Regions from separate parts of the Mesorhizobium sp. 01N446 genome, predicted to be linked through region 1. Evidence: riboswitches for the same ligand, from Rfam matches in the RefSeq annotation. Region 1 holds a riboswitch; the other holds the start of a gene.
What was found. A riboswitch is a leader RNA that binds a small molecule or an ion and turns the genes downstream of it on or off. The one in region 1 is predicted to bind thiamine pyrophosphate.
Positions count from the first base shown of each region.

Region 2: it holds a riboswitch for thiamine pyrophosphate, as region 1 does, so the genes downstream of both, thiB (thiamine ABC transporter substrate binding subunit) here and AC1DPX_RS11845 (YkoF family thiamine/hydroxymethylpyrimidine-binding protein) in region 1, are expected to answer to the same signal.

Region 1 covers NZ_JBFTRA010000002.1:732,236-756,128, forward strand. Annotated here, with positions in the region: gene AC1DPX_RS11825 (tetratricopeptide repeat protein) at 1-3,830, shown strand, start outside; gene AC1DPX_RS11830 (ABC transporter substrate-binding protein) at 3,873-4,889, opposite strand; gene AC1DPX_RS11835 (ABC transporter ATP-binding protein) at 4,882-5,649, opposite strand; gene AC1DPX_RS11840 (ABC transporter permease) at 5,646-6,464, opposite strand; gene AC1DPX_RS11845 (YkoF family thiamine/hydroxymethylpyrimidine-binding protein) at 6,508-7,116, opposite strand; TPP riboswitch at 7,107-7,220, opposite strand; gene AC1DPX_RS11850 (hypothetical protein) at 7,416-7,724, shown strand; gene msrA (peptide-methionine (S)-S-oxide reductase MsrA) at 7,943-8,461, opposite strand; gene AC1DPX_RS11860 (glycosyltransferase family 39 protein) at 8,637-10,184, opposite strand; gene AC1DPX_RS11865 (hypothetical protein) at 10,383-11,090, shown strand; gene AC1DPX_RS11870 (GNAT family N-acetyltransferase) at 11,184-11,654, opposite strand; gene AC1DPX_RS11875 (hypothetical protein) at 12,501-12,707, shown strand; gene AC1DPX_RS11880 (hypothetical protein) at 12,777-13,109, opposite strand; gene AC1DPX_RS11885 (hypothetical protein) at 13,102-13,497, opposite strand; gene AC1DPX_RS11890 (hypothetical protein) at 13,591-14,007, shown strand; gene AC1DPX_RS11895 (hypothetical protein) at 14,389-14,658, shown strand; gene AC1DPX_RS11900 (hypothetical protein) at 14,780-15,085, shown strand; gene AC1DPX_RS11905 (DoxX family protein) at 15,091-15,516, opposite strand; gene AC1DPX_RS11910 (VOC family protein) at 15,738-16,106, shown strand; gene AC1DPX_RS11915 (DUF3606 domain-containing protein) at 16,692-16,871, shown strand; gene AC1DPX_RS11920 (GFA family protein) at 17,077-17,532, shown strand; gene AC1DPX_RS11925 (DUF982 domain-containing protein) at 17,652-17,888, shown strand; gene AC1DPX_RS11930 (DUF982 domain-containing protein) at 17,910-18,155, shown strand; gene AC1DPX_RS11935 (hypothetical protein) at 18,205-18,342, opposite strand; gene AC1DPX_RS11940 (hypothetical protein) at 18,433-18,729, opposite strand; gene AC1DPX_RS11945 (alpha/beta fold hydrolase) at 18,875-19,777, shown strand; gene AC1DPX_RS11950 (MgtC/SapB family protein) at 19,774-20,310, opposite strand; gene AC1DPX_RS11955 (hypothetical protein) at 20,772-21,068, shown strand; tRNA gene AC1DPX_RS11960 (tRNA-Gln) at 21,106-21,179, shown strand; gene AC1DPX_RS11965 (hypothetical protein) at 21,861-22,067, shown strand; gene AC1DPX_RS11970 (sensor histidine kinase) at 22,304-23,473, opposite strand; gene AC1DPX_RS11975 (hypothetical protein) at 23,550-23,789, opposite strand.
Region 2 covers NZ_JBFTRA010000001.1:1,501,045-1,507,286, reverse strand. Annotated here, with positions in the region: gene thiQ (thiamine ABC transporter ATP-binding protein) at 1-704, opposite strand, end outside; gene thiP (thiamine/thiamine pyrophosphate ABC transporter permease) at 697-2,361, opposite strand; gene thiB (thiamine ABC transporter substrate binding subunit) at 2,474-3,472, opposite strand; TPP riboswitch at 3,516-3,630, opposite strand; gene AC1DPX_RS07235 (thiamine diphosphokinase) at 3,719-4,378, shown strand; gene AC1DPX_RS07230 (ABC-F family ATP-binding cassette domain-containing protein) at 4,380-6,200, shown strand.

The DNA.
Region 1 (23,893 bases):
GGGCCTATTTCGGTCGCTCCCTGGTGCGCACCCGCAGCGGCGACGCCAGCGGCGCGGCCGCCGATTGCCAAAAGGCCGTCGAGCTCGATCCGAAAAAGGCAGGTGGCTGCGACACGGGGCCGGTGGGCGCGAAGGCCGTGCCGCAGACACCCAAGCCTGCCGCGTCCCCTGTGTACGAACCGCTGCAACTATACCCCAACGAGGATCACTCCGAACTCGTTGCCGGGAATCTCAAACGGGGACTGGAACAGCAGGTGCAAGGCGACGTCGCAGGCGCGATAGATTCATTCAGCTTTGCGATCCAGCTGGATCCTTACAACGCCGAGGACTTCTACGACCGGGCGCTTGCCGAGGCATCCCAGGGAAATTACGCCACTGCCGCCACCGACTGCCGGCGCGCCATCGAACTCGACCCGAAGCGCGCAGGCTCTTGCAGCCAACACGCCCCGGGCGAAACAGCTCCGTCGGTTGCCACAGGGAGGGACCCGGCAGCCGCAAAAATCCTGCTCGAACGCGCCGAGGCGCGCCTCGCAAAATATGGCGTCGACGGGGCACTGCTCGATCTCGATAAGGCGATCCGCCTCGATCCCGAGAGCGCTGAAGCCTATTTCAGCCGGGCCGGCGCCAGGACACTGAAGGGCGATATGGTCGGTGCAGCGGCGGATTGCCGCCGCGCCGCCGAACTCGATCCAAAATGGGCGGGAGGCTGCAGTGGACAGGTTGCGGGTAACCACGGCAAACCGCCACCGTTGCCGGACACGCAACAGCCGACGCCGCCAGCCGTCGTTCCCGATCTAACGGCCACGCAGGACACGCTGGCCGCGAGGACCCTGGAGGCGACCGACCCTCAGGCCCTGGAAGCGATCCTTGGGGGCGATGCCTTCCTGGACATGGGCAAGTACGATCAGGCGATCGGCGCCTACAACCACGCGATGGCGCTCGACCCGAACAACCGGTTCGCCTATTTCGGCCGCGGCAAGGCCTGGGCCGCCAAACGCGCCTACCAGCAGGCGATCGCCGACTACGACAAGGTCATCGAACGCGCCCCCAATTTTGCCGCGGCGCATTTTCGCCGGGGTCTCGCCAAGATCGCCCTTGGCGACGTCGATGGCGCTCTCGCCGATTGCGACAGAGCCGCCACGCTCGATCCAAAGGCGCGCGACGCACATTTCTGCAAGGGCATGGCGTGGCAGGCGAAGGGCAACGCTGCCCGTGCGCTCGCCGCTTATTCCGTGGCGATCGAGATCGATCCGAAGGATGGCGCGAGCTATTATGGGCGTGGCATGACCCTAGCCGGCAGGAAGGACTATGACGGCGCCATTGCCGATTTCGACCAGGCGATCAAGCTCGATCCGGCCAATGCCGACTATCTCATCAGCCGCAAGGCGGCGGTGGCAGCGAAAGCCGAGTTGCAGCCCGGCACCGAACCTACGGTTCAGCAGGACGCCGGCAACGATATCAAGTCCGATCGCAAGCTTTTGACCGCCGAGATGGCCGAGCTCATTCAGGCGACCGACCCGCGCGTCCTGGCCGCTGTGCAGCACGGCGACGGCCTGTCGGATGCCGGCAAGTATAACCAGGCGATCGCTACCTATGGCAAGGCGATCGCGCTCGACCCCGACAGCCCCCTTGCCTATTTCGGCCGCGGCAAAGCCTGGCACGCCAAGCGTTCCTACGATCGGGCGATTGACGACTACGACCAGGTGATCAAGCGCCTCCCGAATCTGGTCTCTGCCTATGTTCGCCGGGGCATGGCCAAGGCCACGACCGAAGATGCTGAAGGTGCTCTTGCCGATTGCGGCCGGGCCGCCACGCTCGATCCGAAGGTGCTGGATGCATATTTCTGCATGGGCATGGCCTGGCACGTGAAGGGCGACGCCCAGCGCGCGATCACGGCCTATTCGGCGGCGATCGAGATCGATGCCGAGGATGCCCCCAGCTATTACGGGCGCGGCGTAGAACGGGCCGACAGCAAGGACTATGACGGCGCCATTGCCGACTTCGATCAGGCGATAAGGTTCTATCCGGGCAATACGGACTACGCGGTCGCCCGCAAAGCGGCCGTGGCCGCCCTGAAGAAGGGCGGCGCCGGGCCGGCTGCCGTCGGATCGGATCCCAAGAAATTCAGGGCTTTCATGGATCGCGGCGATGCATTCTACAAAAAGCACAAATACGATCGCGCCATCGCCGAGTACAGCCGCGCCATCGCGCTCGATCCAAAGAAGGCCGCCGCCTATGTCGGACGAGGACTTTCACGTGCCGAGAAGGGTGATTACGATGGCGCTATCGACGATTACGGCAAAGTCATCGAGCTCTATCCAACCTATTTCGACGCTTACCTCGGCCGCGCCATTGCATGGGACAAGAAGAACGAATTGGATCGCGCCATCGCCGACTACAATCGCGCGGTCGAAATCGAACCCGGCTACGCGCCTGCCTATTTCGGGCGTGGCAGCGCCTGGTTCGCCAAGGGCGACTACGACCAAGCCATCGCCGACTTCGACCAGGCGCTCAAGCTCGATCCAAAGCTGGCCATCGCCCGCAAAGGCCGCAAGGTCGCAGTGGCGGCGAAGGCGAAAGCGCCCGCCTCCGCACAGGCCGGTCAGCTTCAAAAGAAGGTGGCCGAAGATGCCATCGAGTCGGGCACGATCTGGCGCTCTCAAAAACAGTTCGACCGGGCCATCGAACAATACGATATCGCAGTTGCTGCCGACCCATCCAACGCCCGCGCCTATAGTTTACGCGGCTTCACCTTCGCGCTGAAGGGCGATCCCGACCGGGCGATGGCGGACCACAACAAGGCAATAGAACTCGACCCGAACTTCATCGACAGCTATTTCTATCGTGCCTCGCTCTGGCAGCAGAGGGGCGACATCGACCGCGCCATCGCGGATCTGAGCACGATCATTTCGATACAGCCCAATAATGCGGACGCCTATATACTGCGCAGCCGCGGCTGGGCCGCCAAACATGATTGCGATCGCATCATTGCCGATTCCACAAAGGCGATCGGCCTGCGGCCGACCGACGCGGAAGCCTGGTACAATCGCGGTTTCTGCTGGAACAAGAAGCGGAAATACGACCGCGCCATCGCCGATCTCGATGAAGCCCTGCGCCTCGACCCAAACTATGCCGATGCCCGCAAGGAGCGCGATGCGGCGGTCGCAAGCAATTCAGCCACCGGTTCGGGCGCATCGCGCAATACCGTTCCGAAGACCGCCAAGGCGTTTTTCACCAAGGGTCAGACGCTGCTTGGGAAGGACGATTATGACGGCGCCATCGTGCAGTTCGACAAGGCGGTTGCCATTGATCCCGCATTCCATGACGCCTATTTCGCCCGCGCCTTGGCCTGGAATGCCAAGCAGGACTACGATCGCTCCATCGCCGACTACAACCAGGCGATCGCGCTCGATCCGACCTATGCCGCGACCTATTACGGCCGCGCCCAGAACTATGCCTTGAAAGAGGATTACGACAGGGCACTTAGCGACTACGACAAGGCCATCGAGCTCGCCCCTACCGAAGCCAAGGTCTATGCCGATCGCGGACTCGTGCGGATGGGAAATCATGACGACGCCCGCGCCTACGGCGATTTCGAAAAGGCGCTAAGCCTCGATCACAATAACGTCTATGGTTACTATGGCCGGGGGGTGATCCGGACAACCAGGGCAAACTACGACGGGGCCATTGCCGACCTCAGCAAGGCCATCAAGCTCGATCCCAACTTTGCCAGTCTCTATGAAGCACGAAGCCGGGCCTGGGAAGCCAAGGGCAACCACAAGCGGGCAGCAGCCGACCGCAAGAAGGCTGCAGCCCTAGACGCAAACTAGCTCGGATGGCTCGCGGAACCTTAGGGCTCGGACCGCAGCAGCCTAGCCCAGCGTTGAATTGCTGAAATACCCCGTGAAATCAGGGCGCTGCGCGAGAACCTTACCATCGGCGTCACGCAAGATGCCTGCTTTGAAGAGATAGTCGCCGATCGCATCCATCTTGGCGGCATCCATCGTGCCGATGGCGCCGTTTTCCGCGCGCAGATAGTGGCCGTCGATCAGCGCCTTCAGCGACGCCTCGATCAATGCCGGATTGGTCAGGGCATCCTTGTTGGCGGCGATCAGCAGCGCGGCGGCTTCCCCGGGATGATCGACGGTGAACTGATAGCCGCGCCGCGTTGCCTGGACAAAGGCCGAGGCCAGTGCCGGGTTTGCCTGGAGATAGGCTTCGCTCGACGAGATCAGCGTCGTGTGCTCATCGGGCACGCCGTAATCGGCATAAACGAAGCCGCGCTGCTTGATGCCTTTGAGTTCGGCCTCGACGCCCTCCCAGGTCGACACCTCGAGTGTGAAGTCGACGGAGCCGTTGGCCAGCGCTTCATAGGCGGAGGTGCCGAGCGTCACCGTCTCAAAATTGCCCTTGCCGCCGTCGTGGCGGATGATGGTCGAGATCAGCGCGTTTTCCCAGGCGCTGCCGAAACCGCCATAGGTCAGGCCGTCAAGATCCCTGGGACTTTTGATCTCGCTGCGCGCCGCGTTGAAGACCACGCGGCCGGTTTCCGACTGCACCACGGCGTAGACGGCCTTCAAATCGGCGCCGGCGGTCTTCTGGGTGAACAGGCTGATGGTGCCGTTTATGCCGAAATCGGCAACGCGGTTGGCGACCAGCGTGCCTGCGCCGGTGTCGCTGTAGGGCAGAATGTCGACCTCGAGGCCGGCCTCACGGTAAAACCCCTTATCGCGCGCCACGAACAGCCCGACGTGGTTCGTGTTGACCGTCCAGTCCAGCGCGACGGTGACTTTTTGCGTTGCCGCGAAGGAGCGGCTCGCTCCGGCGATCAGCGGAACACCGCTGGCAAGCGTGAGCAGCAAAGCCTGCCGGCGCGTCAGGTCAGTCATGGTCATGTCCTTTGGATGGTTGCGGGTTGAGCAAAATGTCGAGGATCTCGGCCTCGAGTGCGCCGGCCTGCCACGCGGCGGCGCCGGTCGGATCGCGCGGGCGCTGCAATGGCACGCTGATTTCACGCAGCACACGGGCCGGGCGCGCCGACAGCACGTAGATGCGGTCGGACAGGAACACGGCCTCGCGCACATCATGCGTGATCAGCAGCGCCGTCCAGTTGTGATGCCGCCACATCCGCTCGAGCCAGCGCTGCATGGCCGCACGGGTCAGTGCGTCGAGCGCACCGAACGGCTCGTCGAGCAAAAGCATGTCGCGCTCCTGCACAACCGTGCGCAGCAGCGCCGCGCGCTGACGCATTCCGCCCGAAAGCTGTGCCGGAAAATGCTGCTCGAAGCCGGCAAGCCCGAACTCGGCAAACAACGGCGCGACACGCGCCCGCGCCGCCCTGCGCCCGATGCCTTGCACTTCGAGCCCGAGCGTCGCGTTGTCGAGGATACGCCGCCACGGCATCAGCGCGTCGCGCTGCGGCATGAACGCGAAATGCCGGCCATGGTCGTCGAGCGGCGTGCCGTCGAAGAACATCTCGCCCTCGCCATGCTCGGCACCGGTCAGAAGCTGGAACAGCGTCGACTTGCCGGCGCCCGAAGGCCCAAGGATCGAGACGAATTCGCCGGCACCGACGCTAAGCGAAATGTCGGCAAGCACGTCGAGCCCGCCAAACGCCTTGCGCACATGCCGCAATTCGAGCCGGCTCATTGCCACGGCCCCTTCCCTGCCGGCTGCCGGTCAGCCCGCTCCCAGGGCATGGCGAGGCGCTGCAAGAGCACCGTCAGCCCAAACAGGATCAGCGTGAGCGCCGCACTGACACCGACCGCGGCAAGCACCAGATCGGGGCGAAAATTGTTCTTGGCGTTGAGCATGTAGATGCCCAGCCCTTTGGCCGCACCGGCATATTCGGCGAAGATGGCGCCGACCACGGCATAGGTGATGGAGATCCTCAAGCCCGCGAAGAAATAGGGTAGTGCCGAAGGGAGCCGCGCCAGCACGAAGAAGCGCCAGCGCCCTGCACCCATGGCGCGCAGCATCTGGCCGATCTCCACCTCGGTCGCCTCATAGCCCTGCACCAGGGCCACCAGCATCGGGAAGAAGGTGACCAGCGCCACCAGCATGATCTTCGGCGCCAAACCGAAGCCGAACCACAGCACCACCAACGGCGCGATCGCCACCAGGGGCAAGGTCTGGCTGATGATGAAGACGGGATACAGCGCGCGCCGCAGCGGCTGGAAGAAGTCGACCAGCATCGACAGCGCGAAGGCGGCCCCCAGCGAGCAGGCAAAGCCGATCAGCGTCGCGCGGATGGTGGGAATGGCGTTGCCGATCAGCGCCTCGCGATTGAGCATCGCCTGCTCGAAGACGCGTGAGGGCGCCGGCAGGATCGTCGGCTTGATGCCGGAATAGGTGGCGTAGAGTTCCCAGGCCACGAGCAGCAGCCCGACCGACATCACGGCTGGTGCCGCCTTGGTGAAGTAGCCCGCGAGCTGCCGCGGGCGGCTGGATGACGATGAGAGCACGATAGAACAACCTTGACGGCCGCGCGAAGAAAACGCGTTCTGTTCAGACAGCGGTGGGGCTGTTGGCGGAAACCGTGACGTCGAGGGTTACGTGACCGGCGCCCGGCCCGAAGCGGCAGAAGGCTTCGTTCAGCGCCGAAAAGATCGCCCCGCTATCGCCGCGCAGTTTGGTGCAGAAATTCTTGGAGCGATCATAGACGCCGGACTGTTTCAGGAAATCGATGCAGCCATAGATCTCGTCCATGTGGTCGCCGGTGCCCATCACATAGAGCGAGAATTGCGCCGCCGCCGGCTGGCCGGTGGTGGCAGCATCTCGCACGGCGGCGATGGCGGCCTCCTTGCGCGGACCGAGCGGCCCGACTGGCCCGCCAAACGCGTCGGACCGGCAGATCGGATCGTCCGGCTCGCCCGGGCAACCGCGCGAAATGGCGGCCGACAGCACACAATGCTTGCCGCTCTGCGACGCCGACACGAACAGGTCGCGCAGCGCCGGGAACAACACTTCAGGTGGCCCGACAAGCAAGGTCGAGATGTCGTCGGTCTCGATCCTCAGCCTGTCCCGGTAGGGATCGAGCGCACCGAGCGCGCCCAAGATGACGCCGACGAAATCGTCGGCCATGGGATATAGGGAAATCTGTGCGCCTGAAAACATCGCCCGCCTCGCTCCGCTGGTATTACCCAGATCAGCTTCTAGGGTCTGTGGGCTTGCCGCCCCCGTCTCAGCCCCGACCGTACGGAGCACCCCTGTGGATGAGCGCGTTAAAGCACCATTCGAACGGAAGGGGAAGCCGTTTTTTCAGCGCACTGGGCCAAAAGTGTTGCACCAGCTCTGACCATTGCGCGGACTCTGACGATGCCGCGCAGTCGCAATTCTATGGGGAATCTTCGCCGAGCCGAGAGGTTGTCCCACCAGTCGCAACACGACGAGTTCACAGAAATGGAGACACAACCATGTTCATGAAAATCCTCGCGGCTTCGGCGTTCACCATTGCGCTTGCCACTTCAGCGATGGCGCAAGGCAACGCCGCAAACGGCATGGATGGGTCGGGCGGCAGCGGCCAGTCGGTGACTGTAGACCCGAGCACGCCAGCTTCGCCCAATTGGGTCGATCCGGCAACAACCAACAGCACGACCATCGCGCCGGGCGATATGAACTCCAATGCGGATCGGAATTGCCCGACCAACCCGCAAGGTGCGCAGACCGATGCAAACGGCAATTTGACGGCGGCCACCGTGAACGACAACAACTGCGGCAAGTAAGTTATTGCCCCAAAAACGAAAAAGCCGCCAGACATCCGGCGGCTTTCGATATCACTCCCAACGATCGCAAAGCGTTGCGCAGCCACTTAGAGCGTTCCACCGTTTCATGGAAACGGCGAACCGCTCCAACCCTTTGTTTTGACGCAATTCCGGACGGAAAACCGCTCACACTTTTCCTGGAATTGCTCTAGACAATCGGCGCGCTGCTTTTGCCAACCTTATGAGACAGCCTTCTCGCGCACCGGCAGCTTCCAGCCCGGCCTGACGAAATGGCAGGTGTAGCCGTTTGGATATTTCTCCAGATAATCCTGGTGCTCGGGCTCGGCTTCCCAGAAGGCGCCGGCCGGCGCGACTTCCGTGACGACCTTCCCCGGCCACAGGCCGGAAGCATCGACATCGGCGATGGTGTCTTCGGCGACGCGCTTTTGCTCGTCGCTTGTATAGTAGATCGCCGAGCGGTAGCTCATCCCGACATCGTTGCCCTGGCGGTTGCGCGTCGTCGGATCATGGATCTGGAAAAAGCGCTCCAGCAGCGTGCGATAGCTGATCACCGCCGGATCGAAATTGATCCCGATGGCTTCGGCATGGGTGCCGTGGTTGCGATAGGTGGCGTTGGCAACGTCGCCGCCACTATAGCCCACACGCGTGGAGCTGACGCCGGGATAGCGCCGTATCAGATCCTGCATGCCCCAGAAACAGCCACCGGCAAGCACTGCGCGTTCGGTCGAAGTCGCCATGTCACGTCTCCTCAAAAGGCAATTCCAACTCATGCGGCGGTTTCCCGCCAGGAATTGCGCAGACAAAATTGGATTTCCCGATAGATGGGCATTCTCGTCCGCTTCGTCCAGTCGCGGGGAAACAACGCGCCGTGAGAGAACGATATCACGACGCGGTCGGGGATCGAGCGGTTTCTCAGTTGCGCCGATGCCGGGTCCGGCTGTCGACGGCAGGCGGCATATACAGCGTGCCGGGTGGAATGGCGGAAAAGCTGATCTGCACAGGCGGCGCCGTACGCGACCAATTGAAGAGAACGGTCTTGACCGGGAGCTTGCCCAGCCATGTCCGCAGTTGCGGCGGCACGCCCTGCCCCGGCCAAACCATCAGCATGCCGTGGTCACGCAAACGCTGCCTTGTGATCCAGGGCGCGAACCGCATATCGAGGTCGGTGAAGATCGACGGCTTGTCATAGGCATTGAGGCCCGCCAGCATGGCCACCTGAGTATCGCCGCCGACAATGTCGAGCCGGCCGGGCGCCGCCGCGTGCCAGACCGCTTCGGCCTCGTCCGAGATCGGCTGCGCCGGCCAGCAGACAGCGTCCAGGCGTCCCCGCAAATTGCAGCCCGTCCAGCGGAGGGTCGCATAGGCGCCCGACATGGTGACGATGCAGAGGAACGCGCAGATCACCAGCCTTCGCATCTCGATGGCGCCGAGCCGGTGGCCGAGGAAGGCGAGCACCGTGACGCCGACAAGATTGTACATCGGCGCCCCCCAGGACTCGCCGGTGCCGGTGAACAACGAGGCCACCATGATCAGGGTCGCCGGCCCAAGCCCCATCCACACGAGATAGACCAGAATGCCGCGTTCGACGGGAGCTTCGGGAGCGGGCGAACGCCGCAGCAGCCCCGATATCGCCAGCACCAGGAGAAAGCCGGAGAGGCCGGCCAGCTGGACGCCGATATAGTAGAGGCGCGCCCGGTGTTCGGTTACCCACGCGTCGCGGTCGGCGAAATAGGTCAGCGGCAGGAAATCGATGCGGTAGAGTGCGATGGCCAGCGGCGCAGCCACCGCTAGAAAAACGGCAAAGCCGAGCCACGGCCAAGGCGTCGCCAGCCGGCTGCGCGCGCGCGCGTCGTACAGCAGCCAGAGCGCGCCGAAGGCGAGCAGCAGGCCGGTGGAGAACTTGGCATAGAGCCCGACGCCCGACACCAGCCCGAGCGCCAGCCACCAGCCAGGCCCGCCACCACGGCCGGCGCGCCAAAGCAGCCAGCAGATGGCCGCCCAGAACGGCATCTGCGCGTAGTCATGATTGAATTGCGGGGTCGGCCAGCCGAAGAAATAGACCGAGGGCATCAAAAGCACGGCAGCCAGCGCCCGGCTTTGTCCGAGCATGTCGCGGGCCAGCAGATAGACCAGGACGAAGGTCGACGAAATCGTCAGCTGGGCGAGCAAATATTGCGGCCAGTGGAATGATCCCGTCAGAAGATGGCTGGTTTCGAGCAGCCAGCCGGGAAGCTGCGGGTGCTTGTAGGTCAAAAGCACCCATTCGCGGCCCCACATGAACCCTTCCACCACATCGCCGGGCGGCGCGGGGTCGATCAATGCCGGCACCACCGTCCAGCACACGATCTGCACCAGGCACAGAAGCGCCAGCAAATACCAGGGATGGCGAAGCAGGCCGGGCCAGACCGATGACGAGTCGAGGCCGGCGGCAGTCGGCCCCGCCGGCGCCCAACCATCCATGGAGTCGTCTATTCCCACCATGCGGCGCTTAAACCACATCGTCCGGTTTGCCGAACAGCCCCAACCTCAAAGCTTACGAAAAAGTATACTTGCAGGCCATTGCAAGACCAAGATTGAGCGGGAGTTTCGGCGCTCCGTTGCCCCTCCCCGGCAGAACAGCCTGCCCATCTGATCCTATCTGAACATCCCGGATATTCGATGCGTCACCAGCATGCCGTCATCCACCACCGCGCGCTCGACTTCTGGCTGGCGCGTGCGGCCGTCCTCGTCATTATCTGTTTGCAGCTCCTGGTGATCAACGATCTCTCGTTTGGGCCCCGCTGGCTGGCGCCGGCGCTGGAGGCCGCCCTGCTCGTGCCTCTGTCGGTCGCCACCGCCTGGACACAGGTCGCCACCCAGAAGGCGGTCGAGCAGGAGCACTGGTATCTGGTCGGCCGGTTTCGCGTCATGATCCGCAGGACGGCGCTGGTGATGACCGGCGTCGTCAGCATCATGAATTGCGGTTCGCTGGTGTTCCTGGTGCGCGCCTTGCTGGCGGGCCATGCCGGGTCCAGCGGCCAGACGCTGCTGATCGACGCGCTCAACATCTGGGTCACCAATGTCATCGTCTTTGCCTTGTGGTTCTGGAGCACCGACCGCGGCGGACCGCCGACCTGCGGCCTCGTCAAACGCGCCCAATCCGATTTCCTGTTCCCGCAAATGACCTTGAACGACCGCGAGATCCGCGACTGGCTGCCAGGCTTCGTCGACTATTTCTTCCTCGCTTTCACCAATGCGACGGCGTTTTCGCCGACCGACACCTTGCCGCTTTCACAACGCGCCAAGCTTTTGATGATGGCTGAGGCGATGATCTCGCTGCTGACGATCGCACTGGTCGCGGCCCGCGCCGTCAACATCCTGGCCTAGGTCAGAAACGCAAAATAGCCCGCCCCGGCGAACCGGAGCGGGCTATTGGATGGTCTGCTAGGGTCCCGAAGCTGGAGCGGGCGGACGATCCCCTCAATCCGTGCCGAGGTCGCGTTCGAAGACCACCTGATCGCGCAACGGAATGCCGTTCACAATCAAACCCTCGGGGTAGCCGGTCGATGGCCCGAACGCATCCTGCACGATGCGCCACATCCGAAAGCCCTGTCTCTGGTAAAATCGCAAATTGCCGATATCGGCCGCCGCTGTCGACACGATCAGGCGCCGGCCGTGGCGCTCGCGGCAGCGGGTGATTGCCGCCGCCACAAGGGCGCGCCCCAACCCTTCGCTCTGCCTTGCCGGACGGACCGCCAGGCTCTTGAGCTCGAAGACACCGCCCTCGCCTGTCTCCATGAGCTGCACGTGGCCGATGATCCTGTTGCCCTCCCGAGCGACCAGCACCTCGCCCTCATCTATATAGCTGGAAACCTGCATGGGAGAATCGTCGGCAAGGGCAAACAGCGGCAACAATATTTCGCGGTCCCCGTCATATCGTTCAATCTGCATCCGTCACCCCGGGCTGGATCAACGCCGCCGCAAGTTCGGCAACCTAGCACCGCGATATAACAGTGGCCGGTCCGAAGCCACAAACGCAAAAAGCCCGCCCCGGCGTGAGCCGAGGCGGGCATTAACTCGATCGAGCCGTCAGGCGCGAATTCTCGGGCGCAGGGCAAGGCCTGGGGCTATTCCTCGGAAGCTGGTCCGGGCTTCCGCAAGCCGCGTGCAATCCGTCATCCAAACCAGCCAAACGTGAGGCTGACCAGCAATACCGCGATCAGGATTGAGAGCGGCACCGCCATGAACAGCCCAGCTTCCAAAAATCGGGTTTCCTTGTCACTGAACATTAGGCCTGCCTCACTAAGCTTCGCTCAGATAGAAGCTGCGAAGCCCGTTTCAGTTCCGAATGCCGGCGACGTGCGATCCACGAGCGGCTGCCTGGAGAGCGAAATCAGTTCGGTTTCCCCAACGATGCCGGCCATCCATTTTGCAATGATACGGGAGGCCGGCGCATCATTCGATTGGCGCTCCATTCCGCCCCAGCAAAGGCGCGGCGGGCCAAATTCTAGTGTTCCTGGAGACGCGACAAAGGAGACTGAGGACGAAAGTGCCCAATACGAAAAGCCCGCCGGCAGGAACCAGCGCGCGTTGCCCTTCCTTCGTTCGCATGTTTCGCTGGTATGAGCAGGGGTGCATATATGTCGCCAGTCGGCGCCGCCATCCTCATGGCCCTGCCGGTCAGGCCCAGTGGCCTTCCGCTGCCAGTCCCCTCTAGCAACCAAGCCGCTGGGCCGCAGGTGACGTGATTTGCGCCACATATGCGGCATGAGGGCGCTGAACAGAAGGTGTTGTTCGATGCTCCGGACAGACAATGGCGCGGCGCTGAGGCTTTCAGATTTTGCCGATCCTAACGATGCTGTAATTGCCGCAATCGAGCTTTATGGGCCGGAAGCGCAAACCGCGGCGGCCTACTGTGCCATGGAAGCACACTTCGCCGGGCGACCGGCCGATTTCCACCTCTGGTGCGAAGTCTTTCGCGTCTTCAAAACCAGATTCCATTGAGAGGCATCTAGATCGGGGCCTAAGGCCGCCACGGCCATCAGCAATACAGAGGCCGGCCTGTCCGGCCTTTCAGTCTTCCGTCGCCGGCCTGAATTTCCGCACGATCAGCTCGAACAGAATATCCGAAAAGGCATCCAGATGGTTGATGGCGACATCGAAATCCCTCGGCAGCACCGACAGCACGATCTTCAGATACTGGTCCGGCTTGTCGGCCCGCACCTCGGCAATGACGCCGGCGCCATATGCGCGGAAGTCCGCACGCACGGCAGCCAGGAAATCATCGCCCAGTGTCTTCTTAGTCCGCTTCGGACGGGGTTTTCGCGCAACCGCCTCGCGGGCAGGCTTACGCCTTGCCGGCCCTGCCTTGCGGCGCGCCGGCTGGTCAGAAGTGCCGTCAGCCATCGATCTGGCCCATCGTCTGTGCAGCGGCTTCGCTGGCCGCCCTGCCTGCCTTCAGCATCAATCCGGCCGGTTTCTTCGAGCGGGTTCTCTTCTTCGCCCGCTTGGCGCGCTTCGGCTTTGCCGCCGCGGCGGGTTTTGCGGCACCATTGCGTTTTGCCGCCTGCGCCTTGAGCCGCGCCAAGACGAGACCGATGGCCTGCCCGCCGATGCCGGCTTGCGGAAAACCAAAGCCGCCGGCGGCGTCCCGCACCATGCCGATCAGCACGCCGGGCGCGACCAACTCGACCCGGCCCAAACGCGGCTCGGGTGCCGCGCCCTCGAATTCGCCAACGGCGCTGACGATTTCGCGGCCGACATCGTCGGTGATGATCGTGGCATAGCGTGTCATGGTTAGTCTCTTGAAGGCTCGGACAATATGGTTCAATCACAAGGGGGCAGCGTTGCCATGGCCAAGTGCCAAGCCGGATAGAAAGCGGACCGATTGACTCGATACCATCCCATCAGCGTGACACCGGAAATAGATTGCGTTCAAAGCGACCTGCGCGAACTGCGCTGGACGGATGACGCGGTCGTCGCTGACTTCATAATCCCCGGCGACGAACACCACGTCTTGCGTGTGCTGTTCAAGAATCATTCGGTGATCGTCCGCATTCTCGATGAAATGCCGTTGAGCACGGAAAGTGAGAGCACGCCCAAGGAAGGGCTGGTTTCCAACCACTTCGCCTATAGGGTCGAAGGATCCACCTTTGAGACGACGCAGTCAGAGACGTGGAAGTTCACGCAGCACCCGGCGACACATTATCGCTTCGTGACCGGTTGGACTTGCCTTAACGTTCTGTCGGCCAAGGAACCGACCTTTAAGGTCGTCAAGCGAATACCGATTTCGACCTTCGACTGACGACCGGAAACGTCTCCAAAATACGGAAGCACCACGCAAAAACACAAAACCCGCCTCGGCGGCGGGTCGTTGGCGCAAATCAGCACCATGGACAAATATGTAGCATGGCTGCCCTCACCCGGTCAAGGATTTCTAAGAAAAAATTCCTATCGGCATCGCTCAGGGAGCGCGCTGAAAAACAAAACCGCCTCGCGGCGGGTCATCGGCGCAAATCGGCACCATGGGCAAAATCATAGCACAACTGCCGACAACCGCGGCAGCACCATCCGGCGGCCCGAAAGCCCGCATTGGCTAGCCGGCTTTTCATCAGCCGGCAGCTGTGGGACCATCAGTTGAAGCTCATGGAATGATTCGCGTCGTACGGCCTTGTAGGAGAGGACGATGGACAGGCCAGCCATGGCATCCGTATTCAGGATGCGGCATGCTCCAGCCACGGTGTCCGGTGTGCGCAGCACCGGTCAGGGCCAGGCTGATCCGATTATCCGCGTGAACTCGCTCGGCGACGCGATCCGCTTCGTCGCCAACGCCTACCCCAACTATGACATCGACGCCGTCACCGTCACCTGCGGCGATCCGTCGATCCCGCGCCTCGGCAGCCTGGAGGTCAAGGCGGTGTGGCGCGAATATGGCGAGCGGCTGACCCAGGAATAGGCCGCGGGCACGAGCCGGCGCCTTGCCCGGCATCCCCGGCCGGAACCGGCTCCGCGTCCGGCTTCGGATCGGAAACGCCGCTGGCGCGTTTCCCCTTTGGTCAATGGAGGGAGCAATCACCATGAACGTCGCCAATCTGCAACTCGAAGGCCTGCTGATGGCTGTCGCGTCGATCAACCATGTGCTCGTTCGCAAGGGGGTGCTGACATCGGAGGAGATCGATATCGCTCTGCGGAAGGCCGAGGCCGGCGAGACCGGCGAGGAGCGGTCCAATGGCATGTCGGCGTCGAGCCGCGACGCCGTCAATTTTCCGATCCGGCTGCTCGAACTCGCCAACCAGTGCCAGCCGGAGGCCGACATGCCGTCCTTCTCGAAACTGGCCCGCATGGTCGGCCAGATGAAGGAGCCTTACAACGATCAGATGTGAGGTTCTCACGCCCTGCCCGGCCAGCCCAAATTCAGCGCCAGCACCCTGCCCGGCCCGTGCACGGCGGCGAACAGCAGTCCGGCCATGAAGGAAAAATGGTCGACGAAGAAGCCGAACTCGGCCTGGTTGCCGGCCCAGTGGCTGGGGCCGTGGAAGGCAAAGCCCAGGAACAGCACATAGCCGGCCGCGACGAGAGCCGCCTGGGTGAAGAAGGCGCCGCTCAGGAAACACAGCACCAGCGCCACCTCCAGGATCGCCGCGCACCAGGCGAGGAAGAGCGGGAAGGGAAAGCCGGCGGCGGCGATGAAGCCGGCGGTGGCGCCCATGCCCATGAACTTGAACGTCACCGCCATCAGGAAGACGGCGGCGAAGATCAGGCGGGCAATGAGAAGGGCCGCGGTCTGCCACGGCGATTGAATGATGTCCGGCATGCTGTCTCTCCAGGGTTGCGATGGATATCGACCCAAGGACGGGCGATGCCGCGCGGTTCCGACACCGGCCTGAAATTTTTGTCCTGCAAGTGCTGCCGCGAGGGACGCCGGCAGCGGTCCGGCGCTCACCGGCAGGACGCCGTCGCCGGCCTTCAGGCTTGCCGCGACCTGCCCCGAAAGCTACCCTCACAATGGGTGCTTGATCAGAGGAGAGCCAGCCTATGGCGACGGTCCGGTATCTCGTCAGCGATGTCGCGTTGGCGACGGAATTTTACACCAGGCATCTTGGTTTCGCCCTGCGGCAGCAGTTCGGCCCGGCGATGGCCATCCTGAGGCGCGACGACCTGACGTTCTGGCTCGCCGGCCCGATGGCGTCGGCGGCGAGACCGATGCCGGATGGCCGCACGCCGGAGCCTGGCGGCTGGAACCGCATCGCGATCGAGGTGCAGGACCTGCCGGCGCTCGCCGCCCGGATGCGCGAGGCGGGCGTGCCGTTCCGCAACGACATCGTCGAGGGCCCCGGCGGCCGCCAGATCCTTTGTGAAGATCCGTCCGGCAATCTGGTCGAGCTTTTTGAACCAAAGGCATGATCCCTCCCGAAATCCGTTCGGGATCATGGCAGCAGGATTGCCGGCCCCGGCCTTCGCCAGGCGTCTGAAGCCGGCTTGAGGGCGAAGAGCCAGGCCGCCAAGCCGGCATTCACCAACAATTAACGACCCCGAAACTTGTCCGTAACCCGCAACGTGGTATCGTAAGCTGGGGCTAATACACCGGCATGTCCGGTGATCTATTGGGGGTGGGTTGAGTCGTGGGCGCGAGCGTCAGGTTCAGGACGAAGTCCTATCTGGTCCGGTCACCGGTCCTTGAGTGTAACGGCTGTGGCGGCACCGGGCAGGTTTTCCAATGCCCGCGCTGGACAAGCTCCAACGGCCTTTGCTGTCCCGCCGGCACGCACCAGCGCGGCTGTCCCGGGGCCAGCGCGCCTTGCGCCGAGTGCGCCGAGTCCGAACCCCATGCCGCGGGTCCCGCCTCCGCATCGGCCTGACGGGCTGCGATCCGCGTCGGGCTTCTGTCCGCCATGGAACCGGCAGCCCCGATCGCTGTTATGTCTGACCACGGCATCCTATATACGGATGTCCGCGTGATCATGCGCCTGACAGGAAACGAGGCCCGACATGCCCGACGACAAATCGAAGATCAAACAGGACCGCAAGCTGGTTTCAAGCGAGGAGACCTACGAGGTCGCCGCCTTCGCGCGCAAATACGGCATCCCGCAGAGCGAAGCCCAGACCATCATCAAGCGCTATGGCCCGTCGCGCAAGAAGCTCGACAACCACATGGCCGCACGCGGATAGCCGGCGGCGAGCCGCAACCATTTTGCCGGCCTTGCGTTGAAGGATGCTGCGGGCCGCATCGCCCGGGTTGGTAGCCCAATCCCGGCGGGCGGTGCGATGAACGGCATGTCTTGTCCCGGCCAACAAAATGGCCAACGTGCATCTGTGCCGCCCGGCCCGCAACGTGCCAGACTGACGAAAGCCAGACCGAGGGAGGGCCGCGATCATGTCCGACACCACACGCAGAACCGGCAGTTGCCTGTGCGGCGGCGTGCATTTCGTCGCCACGGGCCAGCCGATACGCGTCGGCCTTTGCCACTGCAAGGACTGCCGCAAGGCCGGCGGCTCGGCCTATTCGGCCTTCGCCATATGGCCACGCGATGCCTTCGAAACATCCGGCGAAGTCGCCTCCTATGGCACGCGCAGCTTCTGCCCGACCTGCGGCGGCCGCGTCGCCTGGGTCGGCGACGATGAAGTCGAGGTGATGCTCGGCAGCCTCGACGTCGCGCCGACCGACCTGGAGCCGCAATACGAATTGTGGATCAGCCGCCGCGAGACCTGGCTGCATGCCTTGCCCGGCGCCGAACAGTTCGACCACGACCGGCCCGTCGACGTGCCTACGCCGGAAGGCGCCGCTCCGCCGGCGCCACGACCTCTGTCGGACGCCGTCATGCACGATTGAAAATTGATCTTTCGGGCCTGGAACCCTCCCTTGCCGGCGGCGTTATCCGGCGCCCCTCATGAGTGCCGACGTTCCAAAAACCACGGTCACTGTCGGGCGACCTGCCACGGAGAATTTAGTTGAACGACAAGATGTTTCCCCGACCGATCCGTCTGAAATTCGCCCCCGAGCGCGAGCGCGTGGTGCGCAGTGCCTGGGAGGGCCTGGAATGCCTGGGCGACTGGCCGGCCGGCCGGGGCCGGCGATACCACGCGGCGCTGCGCTGCTGCCGCGACGCGCTGGACGGCTGGACGCCGCCGGAAAAGGCGATGCGGGCGATGATCGACGCCGCACGCGAAGCCCGCATCCTCCAATAGCGGAAACCAGAGGCGGGAAAAATGACCGATGTGATGCTTTCGACACCGGTGCGGATCAAGCCACATGCCTCGGACACGATCCGTGAGGTGGCGACCCTCCAGGACGCCAGTGAAATCCTGATCGACTGGCCGCATGCCAGCCGTGGTCCCTTCTACCAGGCCGCGCGCGAAAAGATCGAGGCGGCGCTGGAAGACAAGGACGCCACGGCACAGGCGCAGGAAGCCTTTACGGCGCTGTGCGACCATGCCGGCGTGCTGGTTCGCTAGGTTTCACACAACAAAAAAGCAGGAGATGCCCCTTCGCCTGCTTTTGCCCCTATTTTTGCGCCGGCAGATCGCCATTCACGATCGGATGAGAGGTCTCGAACCCAAAATTCTTCGGCGCCATCAGCACCAAGGCGATCACGATGGCGATAGAGGCAATAAATGTGGCCGTGCTGACAATATCTCTCAAGGCCCCGTCCTTTCAAAATTGAATTCTTGAAAGAAACGTTTCCCGCGATACGAGGTTCCGTCTTGCGGAATAATGCCGCCAGCCCGTCTTCTACTGAGCTGGCAGCTGAGGCGGCACTTGGCCCGGCTTGATCACTGGTGTCTTGCCCTCGTCGGGCGCCGGCGTGGCCATGCCCTGGTCACCGGTGGCCGGCGGCTTCAGCACCCCGCCGCAATCATTGAGCTTTTCGGTCAGATTGCCGCTTTCCGGCTGCTGCTTGCCTTGATCCGGCTGGATCCGGCATTTGTCGGCCTGCGGGGTGGGGTTGTTGGTACCCTGCTGATCCGTCTGTGCCGCCGCCGGCACCGCCAGGGCCAGCATCAGCGACGCGATGGCCAGAGGTTTCATCTGAGCCTCCTTTTGCTTTGACGGCCGCCCGCGGCGGCCCTCCTCGCAGGGACAACGCCCGACTGCCCGAAAGGTTGGCCAACAAAGATGGGCGCCCCGGCAACCAAATCCGCCCTCCGGCCGTTGCCGGAAAGGAGGCGCCAGCATGTTCCGCGACTTTCAGACGATGGAGATCGATACCGGCGAGGCCGTCCTGTTCATCCGCCGCGCGGGCAACGGCCCGGCGCTGCTGCTCCTGCATGGTTTCCCGCAGACCCATCTGATGTGGCGCGACGTGGCGCTTGAATTGGCGAGGCGGTTTACCGTCATATGCGCCGACCTGCGCGGCTACGGCGCCAGCTCGTGCCCGCCGTCGGACAGCGCTCACGCCCCTTATGCCAAACGGACCATGGCCGCCGACATGACGGCCCTGATGTCCAAACTCGGCTTCGGCAGTTTCATGGTCGCCGGCCATGATCGCGGTGGCAGGGTTGCGTACCGCATGGCGCTCGATCATCCCGACCGCGTTGAAAAGCTTGCGGTGCTGGACATCGTCGCGACGGCCGACGCGTGGGATCGGGCCGACGCCAGACTGGCTCAGGGCTACTGGCCCTGGTCGCTGCTGGCCCAGCCCGAGCCCTTGCCGGAGTTGATGCTGCGGGGATCCGCCGAGGCGGTCGTCGACAATGCGCTCCAAGGCTGGGGGTCGTCGCCCTCGGCGTTTCCGCCCGACGTACGCCAGGCCTATGTCGATGCTTTGCGCGATCCCGCCCACATCCACGCCATCTGCGAGGAATACCGCGCGGCGGCGACGCTCGACCGCGAGCACGACCATGCCGACTGGGCCGCCGGCCGGCGCATCCGCTGCCCGGTTCTGGCGCTGTGGAGCGGGCAAGGCGCGCTTGCCGATTGGTATGCGGGCGAAGGCGGGCCGCTGGCTCTTTGGCGAGGCTGGGCCGATGATGTCCGCGGCCATTCCGTGCCCGGTGGCCATTTCTTCCCCGAGGAGGCGCCAGCACAAACCTCGCGGGCATTGGAGGATTTCTTCGGCCAACCGGACCGGGTCTAGCGGTCGACCTTGCCCGCGCGGCCGCTCGAGGGTGGAGATGCCGAATGGCGTTCGCCCTTTACGCCCTGCATGCGTGGTCCGAGCCGATAGACAAGCCCAGCGACGATCAGCACGATCAGCGTGGCAAGGCCGGCCACTTGCCAGAGGCCAAGGCCGCAAGCGACGCCGATCGCGCCGGCGAGCCACATGCCGGCGCCTGTCGTCAGCCCGTGCACTTCCCCGCGCGAAAACAGGATCGACCCGGCGGCGAGGAAGGCGACGCCGGCGGTCACCGCCTCGACCACGCGGATCGGATCGACCTTGACGGCACCCTGCGCGAACATCGGCGCATGGACAATCTCGATGGTCAGGATACCGAAGGTGGCGGCGGCCACGCACACCAGTATATGCGTTCGCAGCCCGGCGGGACGATTGCGCCATTCGCGCTCGAAGCCGATCACCGCGCCGTAAAGCGCCGCCAGCAGCAGCCGCGCCGCGATGACCGGAAACGAGGTATAGGTCGGATGGCCAAATTCCTCGACGAGTTGTTCCATGATTTTCTCCGAAGGCCTGCCGGCGACAACGTGGCCGACGGACGGCGGTTCCCTGGCCTGGCGGTCGACGTCGTTGCTTATGACCTGCGAAGCGGTCAAACGGTGGCCGGGCTATCCCGCTCCCGCCAAACGGGCCCGGTCAGCGAGGTTTCTCCGTATCGTCCTTGGATGGGGCCGCAGGCGGATCGGCCCTTTGCGGGCACTCCTCATAGCGGTGGTCGCGGCCGCCGCAGAAGGAACAGCACATGGCTTCGCGGCCCTCGTTTCCGGGCCACCATTGCGGCGTTTCGTTGGGCTGCCTGCTGTCCATGCCCAGCAATGCGCGACGCCTGATTTGGTTGCGCCGGCGGCCCCGCGCAGCGCCTTGGCACCCGCAATGCGCGGCCCGTCGCGGAACCGGCGGACACATCATGGGTTTTATGGGACTATGCATGCTGCACCCGAACCAAAGAGAAGCCGCCATGTCCGCTCGCCTTCCTGTCCTGTTGATCACCTTGGGCGCCGTGCTCGCGGCAACTGCTGCCGCTGAAGCCCGACCCGACAGCCGCGGCATGAGCTGCACCGAGATACGGGCCATGATCCAGAGCCGCCGTGCCGTGGTGTTGACCACGGGACCGGACACCTATGACCGCTATGTCAGGCAGTTCGGCAATGAATGCGACTGGCCGGAAGTGCCGATGTCGGCCTACATCCCGGCGCGCGACGGGCACTGCCCGGTCTATCGCTGCGAGGAGCCTGTCAATAACTTCCCGAATTGACGCTTCGCCTTACTGACGGCATAAGCATCCGAGCTTCTCCCGCTTCGTCTAATGGTAGGACAGCGCCCTTTGAAGGCGTGAATCGTGGTTCGAGCCCATGAGCGGGAACCAGCCACAATCAGATCGTTGGCTTTATCGAACGTCCGCCGGACGTCTCTGTGACGCCTGCCCCGCGCGTGCCTTCCGTGATCACACCATAGGCTAAAGCCGACACGCGGTTCACAGTATAACCACAAGCGGTCGATTCCTTTGGGATGTAGCCACTCCAAAAGCCCGCTGCAGGTCGCTCCTGTGGCGGGCTTTTCCCATGGGGACCAAGGTCCCAACCACCTCGCGCAAAGGTCTGACGTAACCGCTTTGGTTCCGGTATCGTCCATTGGACGTTCCGCTACTTTATCCAATCGCGATATACACCTCCTTCATTCGAATGCTTTCTATATATTAGCCATGCCGCATATATAGCCAGCCGGCAGCCGCCCCACGCCGGTTAGGCCCGGCACATTATCATCCCAACCAGGTGTGCCGGGCCGCCGCCCCGTTCTGTCGGCTCGAAGAAGCCCGCGCTCTCGGCCAGAGGCGCGCGGGCCGATCGGAGAACCGATCTTCAGCAGGGGATGCCCCCACCCTGCCGACTACAGAAACTATTAGAAAGAACTAATGTTCCATCAAACCGGTACATCGGTTGCCGATTGCCCGTGGAAGCAATTGTCGACAGCCCCGGGCCGGTTCTCCTGAAACCATTTTATCGCCACGGCGTTGACGTCCGGGGTCTGCCAGAGACAGGAGAGATCCGTGACCGTAAACTGCCGCATATCCATCGACAACCGGCCGGACGCCACCGACGCCATTTTCCAGGCTGTTCCGCGCATTGGAGAAAGCGTTTCGCTGTCGGTCGACGGAAGTCAGCAGGACCTGAGAGTATCGCGCGTCGTGCATGTCCCCGACGGCACATTGGATGGCGCCGCGATCATCGTCGAGGTCACAACCAATATCCTCTGACGCGAATTCCGACGATTTGCTTCAGCGGGATGGCCGCATGGGTTCCAGGCCGGTGGTGGTTTCGGTCGGTGTGGCCGGCGCCACCTACAACGTGTCCAACACACAGCAAGCTATCGAATTGTTGACGACACTGGCGCGACGCCGGAGCCTGAAACATCAGTCCGCCCTGCGTCGCCTGCCGCCAGGAGACGTGCCTCCCGATACGGTTGCGGATGACACCAATCTTCCCGGGGCGTTCAGATGCCGAAGCCCAGCGCTGCGCCGTCGTCGGCATCAATGCCGGCTTGCGGCACGATGATCGATGCCAGCGGCGCACTGAGGCGCCAGCTGAGACGGCCGGGCGAGCGCTCCAGTTGGGCCGAACCACCCAGCGACTGCGGCGCCACCCGCTGCAGCACGACGGTGCCGAACCCCTTGCGCGCGCTCTCCTCGCGATTGTCGCCGGGGCGGGGCGTGGATGTCTCGGTCCAGAACAGCTGGAATTCGCGTCCGCCCGATGCACCGGCACTCCTGGTGGCCGAGTCCTTGGCGCCCAAGTCCTTGGCGCCCAAGTCTTGGGTGCCGGAGCCCTGGGCACTTGAGCCGATTGTCCAGGTGATCTCGACCTGGCCGTCGTCGCTGCCCAGCGCACCGTATTTGGAGGAATTCGTGCCGAGTTCGTGGAAAGCCATGCCGAGATTCTGCACCGCATTTGACTGCAGCGTCAGGACCGGGCCGGAAAGCAGGATCTGCTCCTCGCGGCCGAAAGGCTTCAGATGTTCCTGGATCAGGTCGAACAGGCTGGCGCCGGCCCACTCCGAGGTGACGAGCAGATCATGCGAACGCGACAGCGCCATGATGCGGGCGCGGATCAGTTCCTCGAACTCCTGCGGGTCGCTCGAGCGCTTGCTCGTCTCCCTGACCATCGACAGGATGACCGCGAACTGGTTCTTGACGCGATGGTTGACCTCCCGCATCAAAAGCCTGATGCGGCGCTCGCTCTCCTTTGCGGCGGAAATGTCGCGGGCGATCTTGGAGGCGCCGACGATCTCGCCATTGGCGTTCTTGATCGGTGAAACCGTCAGCGAGACGGAGATGAGCGCGCCGTCCTTGCGCCTTCGCGTCGTCTCGTAACTCGCCACGCGGTGGCCGCCGCGAACCCTGCTGATGATCTCGGTCTCCTCGCCCTTGAGGTGATCGGGAATGAGCATGAGGATCGACTGGCCGACGGCTTCCTCGGCGCTGTAGCCGAACATGCGTTCGGCTGCCAGGTTCCAGCTGGTGATGATGCTGGTCAGATCCTTGCTGATGATGGCATCGAAAGAGGAATCGACGATGGCCGCGAGGCGTGCATCGGCGGTCGCGTCCTGTTTTTGGTTGTCCGTTGCGATGTCCGCCGTCGCCGCCACGATTTCACTCATTGTCATGAGGTAGCGCGCAAGCGGAGCAAGGCAATCTCCCCTGCCCGCAATTCGCATGGGCGCGCCGCGAACGAAGCCAGCTTCACTCCGAAGGCCGATCGCTGGTCTTGCCGTCGCCGTCGGGCAGCACGCCGAACTCCTGCGACTTGACGCCCTGCTCGGCCATCAGGAATCCGTCCGAGGCCAGGCCGCGCCGCAGCAGCTCGCGGACCGCCGCCGAGCGGCTTGGCATGCGCTTTTCGAAGCGCCAGTTTTCCAGCGCCGCCAATTCATCCGTGGTGAGCATGATCTGCAGGCGTTCAGGGCGTTCCAGTTCAGCCATGTCCGCACTCCTCGCTCAGGACTAAAAACACGGTGAGTTAGTATCTAGCTCATTCAGCTTATAATTATGGTAACCCCCATTACGCGTCAAGACCGGCCAGTGAG
Region 2 (6,242 bases), on a different contig from region 1:
TCCGGACCAGCCCCGGCAAAGAAATCGTCCGCGCTGCCGATGGCCGCGATGGCGCCATCGTCCAGAAACACCACATTCTGGCCGATTCGGCGGGCATCCTCAGGCTGATGCGTGACGAACAGCACGGTCATGCCGCGTTCGGCGTGCACACCGGCGACCAGATCGAGCATATCATCGCGCAAGGCCGGACCCAACGAGGCAAAGGGTTCGTCGAGCAGCAGCACCGGCCGATCGCGCACCAGCACCCGCGCAAGCGCGACGCGCTGGCGTTCGCCGCCTGAGAGTTCGCGCGGCAAGCGCTTTTCCTTGCCGCCAAGGCCAGTGCGCGCAAGCGCGCCGGCGATCGCCTCGCGGTCGGTCTCGGTCAGCCGCAGCGACGGCGAGCGGCCGAGCCCGACATTCTGCTCGACGGAGAGATGGCCAAAAAGGTTGTTTTCCTGAAACACCATCGACACCGGCCGCGCGGCCGGAGGATCGGCGCCGACATCGGCCCCGCCGATCAGCACGCGGCCCGACTGCGGCGCCTCGAAGCCGGCAACCAGATTGAGCAGCGTCGACTTGCCCGAACCGCTCGGCCCCATAATGGCGGTGATTTCGGCAGCCGCGAAAGCGACATCGAAGGCGAGCGGCGCCTCGCCATAGCTGAACGAGACCTTGTCCAGCCGCACCGGAACACCCTTCCCTCTCATCGCCCCGTCAGACATTGCCGGCCTTTTCCCTCCCCAGCCAATCCGCCGCCAGCACCAAGGCAAGGCAGACCAGGCCGAGCAACAGCGCCAGGCCGGCGGCGTCCTCGGTGCGGTAGCTGCCCATGCGCGAAAGCAGAAGGTAGGGCAAGGTCTGCACGGAATCACTGCCGAACAGCGCGATGACGCCGAGATCGCCGAGCGACAGCGCCATGGCGAAAGCGAAGGCCGTGGCGAGCGGACGCCGCAATGACGGCCAGTCGACCAGCCGCAGCCTCGCCCAGCCGGCAATGCCGAGCTGCGCGCAGAGCCGTTCGTGACGCTCGCTCGCCGCATCATAGGCGGGGCGGACGGCACGCAGCGCGAAGGGCATCGCCATGACGGCGTTGACGGTGACGACCATGACCGGTGCGATGGCAAAGACATCGCCGGCATGGCGCAGCAGCAGGAACCAGCCGGCGCCGATGACGATCGGCGGCACGACCAGCACAAAACCCGCGCCGGTATCCGTGGCATGTTCGAGCAGCGCTCTTGGACCGGCGCGACGGTTCAACGCGAGTGCCCGGCGCGCCATGGTCAGCGCCAGCGACAGCATCACCGAAAGCAGCGCCGACAGGAAGGCCAGCAACGCACTGGTCAGCGTCGCCTGCCGGACAGCGGCCTCGCCCGCCAGCCGGCCGAGATCGGCACCCAACCCTGCAATCACCGTGGCAGCCATCGGCCCGATAACGAACAGCAGCGCCAGCACGATGAGCGCGGCGTTCAGCATGGTCTCGGTGCCGTTGACGGAGAGATAGCGGCGCGGCGCGACCGGCAGGTTGGTGTCGCCGACGACATTGGCGCCAAGCCGCGTCAGCGCCAGCACCACGATGAAGGTCAACGCGATCTGCAGCAATGTCAGCGCGACCGCTCGCGCCGGATCGAAATCGAAGCGCAGCGCCTGGTAGATGCCGACCTCCAGCGTCGTCGCGGCCGGCCCACCGCCCAGCGTCAGCACGATGGTGAAGGATGTGATGCACAGCATGAAGACCAGCCCGGCGACACCCGGCAGAGCGGCGCGCAGCGTCGGCCATTCGATCAGCCGGAAGGCCGGCCGCGCCGCCATGCCGAGCTGGCTTGCCAGCCGCCATTGGTCGGCGGGAATGGTCTGCAGCGCCTCGAGGAACAGCCGCGTCGCCAACGGCAGATTGAAGAAGACATGGGCGACGAGAATGCCGGACAGGCCGTATATGCCTGGCCAGCCCTGGCCGCCGACGGCGCTGAACAGCCCGGCGAAATAGCCGGCGCGGCCGTAGAGCGCCAGGATACCGAGCGCCGCGACGATCGCCGGCAGCGCCAGCGGCACGGCGAAAAGCTGCAGGATGAAGGCGCGGCCGAAGAAGCGCGGATGCCGCGACAGCGCGCGCGCCACGAACAGGGCCGGGCCGACAGAAAGCAGCGTCGATAGGGCGGCCTGCCAGAGCGTGAAGCGCACGACGCGCAGCAGGTAGGGATCGAAGGCCGCCCAGGCGCCCGAAAAGTCATGGGCGCCTTCGACGAGCAGACCGGCAAACGCGCCGCCGATCAGCAGTGTGATCGCGGCGAGCGCGAGGATGCCGGCGCGAACGCGGGAGTCAGAGGACGCGCGCCTTCCACCCTCCCCCTTGCGGGGAGGGTCGGATCGCGGATGCCGCAAAGCGGTGTCCGCGATCCGGGGTGGGGGTGAGTCTGGGCTCAGCGTCGGCACCCCCACCCCGCTCCGCTTCGCGGATCGACCCTCCCCACAAGGGGGAGGGTGAAGCGCGCGCTCATTTGCTCATCACCGCCAGCCATTCATCGACCCAGGCCTTACGGTTAGCGGCGACCTCCTCGGGGCTGAACAGCAAGGTCTTGGTCGGCTTGACCAGTTTGTCGAAGGCCGGGTTGAGCGGCTTGTCGGTCTTCCCGGCCGGGAACATCCAGTTGGTCTCGGGGATCGCGTCCTGGAATTTCGGGCCGGTCATGAAAGCGATGAACTTTGCCGCCAGCGGGTTCTTCGCCCCCGTGGTGGTGATGCCGGCGACCTCGATCTGCAGATACTCGCCTTCCTCGAAGGAAGCCGCCTGGTAGCGCTGCGTGTTCTCGGCGACCATGTGGTAGGCTGGCGACGTCGTATAGGACAGCACCATCGGCGCTTCGCCCTTGGTGAACAGGCCATAGGCCTCGCTCCAGCCCGGCGTCACGGTCAGCACCTTCGTCTTGAGCTTGGCCCAAGCTTCCGGCGCCTTGTCGCCATAGACCGACTTCACCCACAACAGCAGCCCGAGGCCCGGCGTCGAGGTGCGCGGATCCTGGATGACGATCTTGTCGTCGGCGCTGCCTTCGACCAGCTCCTTCAGGCTCTTGGGAGGCGTCTTCAGCTTTTCGGTGTCGTAGACGACAGCGAAATAGCCGTAGTCGAAGGGAACAAAAGTATCGTCGCTCCAGCCACCCGGCACGTTCACGTCGCTCACCACGCCATGCGGCGCAAACAACCCGCTGGCCTTGGCATCGGCGGTGAGATTGGTGTCGAGGCCGAGCACGATATCGGCCTTGGTCGAGGCGCCTTCGAGCTTGACGCGGTTGAGCAGCGCGACGCCGTCAGCAACCGAGACGAACTCGACGTCGCAGCCGCATTGGGCTTCGAAATCCTTCTTCACCACGGGGCCTGGACCCCAGTCGGCGGTGAAGCTTTCATAGGTGTAGACGGTGAGCTTGTCCTTGGCCAAGGCCGGCCCGGACAACACCACAGCCAGGGCTGAGACAAGAGCGGATAAAAGCGTGCGCATCGGCGCCTCCTTCGTTCGAATTGAAAGGAATTGAGGCGTCGGACTGTCCGAAACGTCTAATCCCTCCGCCGGTACAAACCGGATCAGGTTCAGCGGGTTGGCGAGATTGCCTCTCAGCCGGTCCGCGAAGATCGCGTCCGGCACCCCGTTAGAGCGTTTCGACACATAGGCCCGGCCGAGGAACCGCGCAAGTGGCAGTTTGCCGGCCTTCCGTTTCCGGTGCCGGGCTGGTACAGGCCACACGATATGAGCACATTCACCATCCTGCTTGGCGGCGATCTCATCCGCACGCCCCGGCTCGACCGCCATGTCGAGGGCACGCGCGTGATCGCCGCGGATGCCGGCATCGGCCATGCACGGCTGCTCGGCCTCGTGCCGGAACTGTGGGTAGGCGATTTCGATTCGGTGCCGGCCGATCTGCCGGAGGAGCTCGCCGCCGTCCCCCGCCGGACCTTCCCGGCGGAAAAGGACAAGACCGATGGCGAACTGGCCATCGCCGCGGCCCTCGAGCGCGGCGCGACCCGCCTTGTGCTGGCAGGTGCGTTCGGCGGCAAGCGCGCCGACCATGCCTTCCTGCATCTGGCGCTTGCCCTGCGCCTGGCTGAGACCGGGACGGAGGTGCTGCTGACCAGCGGTGCCCAGGAAGGCGTGCCCCTGCTGTTGGGAAAGGCCGGCTTCGACTATGCCGACGGCACGCTGTTTTCCATCCTCGGCTTCTCCGAACTTGCCGGCCTGACCGTCACCGGCGCCAAATGGCCGTTGAACCAGGTCGAGGTGGCCTTCGGTTCGTCACTGACCATCTCCAACGAGGTCAAGTTCGACAAGACCGGAGGCCGCCTCGAAATCGCGCTCGGCCACGGCCGCGCGTTGCTGCTTGCGCATCCGTATCCATTACCTGAAAGCTGACATGGCTCCGCCTCTTCTCAATCTCGACGGGATAAAACTGACCTTCGGCGGCACGCCGCTGCTCGATGGCGCCGCCCTGACAGCCTCGGCCGGCGACAAGATCGCTTTGGTCGGCCGCAATGGATCCGGCAAGTCGACGCTGCTCAAGATCGCCGCCGGCCTGATCGAGCCACAGGACGGCGAGGTGTTCCGCCAGCCTTCGGCGACCGTCCGCTATCTGCCGCAGATGCCCGACATGGAGGGCTTTGCCACCGTGCGCGCCTATGTCGAGGCGGGACTTGGTCCGGCAGATGATCCCTACCGCGCCTCCTATCTGATGGAGCATCTCGGCCTGTCGGGCGAGGAACGGCCGGGCGATCTCTCGGGCGGCGAGGCCAGGCGCGCTGCCCTTGCCCGTGTCATGGCGCCGGAACCCGACATTCTGCTGCTCGATGAGCCGACCAACCATCTCGACCTGTCCGTCATCGAATGGCTGGAAGAGGAGCTCGTGCGCACCTCCTCGGCGCTCATCGTCATTTCGCACGACCGCCGTTTCCTCGAGCGCGTGTCGCGCGCCACTGTCTGGCTCGACCGTGGCCAGACCCGCAGGCTGGACAAGGGTTTTGGCCATTTCGAGGAATGGCGCGACCTGGTGCTGGAAGAGGAAGAGCGCGAGCAGCACAAGCTCGGCCGCCAGATCGTGCGCGAGGAGCATTGGCTGCGCTATGGCGTGACGGCGCGCCGCAAGCGCAACATGCGCCGGCTGGGCGAGTTGCAGACCATGCGCCAGCGTTTTCGCGGCCATCGCGGCGCCGAAGGCACCGCGAACATGGTGGCGAGCGACGCCGCCGAGTCCGGCAAGCTGGTGATCGAAGCCAAGAACATCGAGAAGAGCTTTGGCGATCTCAATGTGGTCAAGGGCTTCTCGACGCGGATCCAGCGTGGCGACCGCGTCGGTCTCGTCGGGCCGAACGGCGCCGGCAAGACGACGCTTCTGAAGATGCTGACCGGCGAATTGGCGCCGGACGCCGGCTCGGTCCGGCTCGGCACCAACCTGGAAATCGCCACGCTCGACCAGAAGCGCGAGGCGGTCGATCCGCAGGAGACGCTCGCGCAATACCTCACCGACGGGCGCGGCGAAAACCTCGTCATCAATGGCGAGCAACGCCATGTCGTCTCCTACATGAAGGATTTCCTGTTCAAGCCGGAGCAGGCGCGCACGCCGGTGCGAGAATTGTCCGGTGGCGAGCGGGCGCGGCTGATCCTGGCGCGCGTGCTGGCGCGGCCGGCGAACCTCCTCGTGCTCGATGAGCCGACCAACGATCTCGACATGGAGACGCTGGAATTGCTGCAGGAACTGGTTGCCGGCTTCGCCGGCACCGTCATCCTGGTCAGCCACGACCGCGATTTCCTCGACCGAACCGTGACCAGCATCATAGCGCCGGACGGCGGCGGCCGCTGGGTCGAATATGCCGGCGGCTATTCCGACATGCTGGCGCAGCGCGGCGGCACCAGGCTCGACGACCGCAAGGCGCGCGCCAAGGCTGAAGCCGCCGATGCGCCGGCGCCGGGCAAGAGCGAACCGGCAGCCCCGAAAGGGCCGGCAAAGAAACTGTCCTTCAAGCAGAAATTCGCCCTGGAATCGCTCCCCAAGAAGATCGAGGCGGTGACCGCATCGATCTCGCGGCTGGAGAACAATATCGCCGACCCCGCCTATTACGAGCGCGATCCGGCGTCGTTCCAGAAGACCATCGCCGCCCTCGACAAGGAACGCGCGACGCTAGCCGCGCTCGAGGAAGAGTGGCTGGAACTGGAAATGCTGCGCGAGGAGATCGAGGGGTGAGGAGCGTTCGGCCGTAGGCCGATCAATCGACAACAGTTTGTC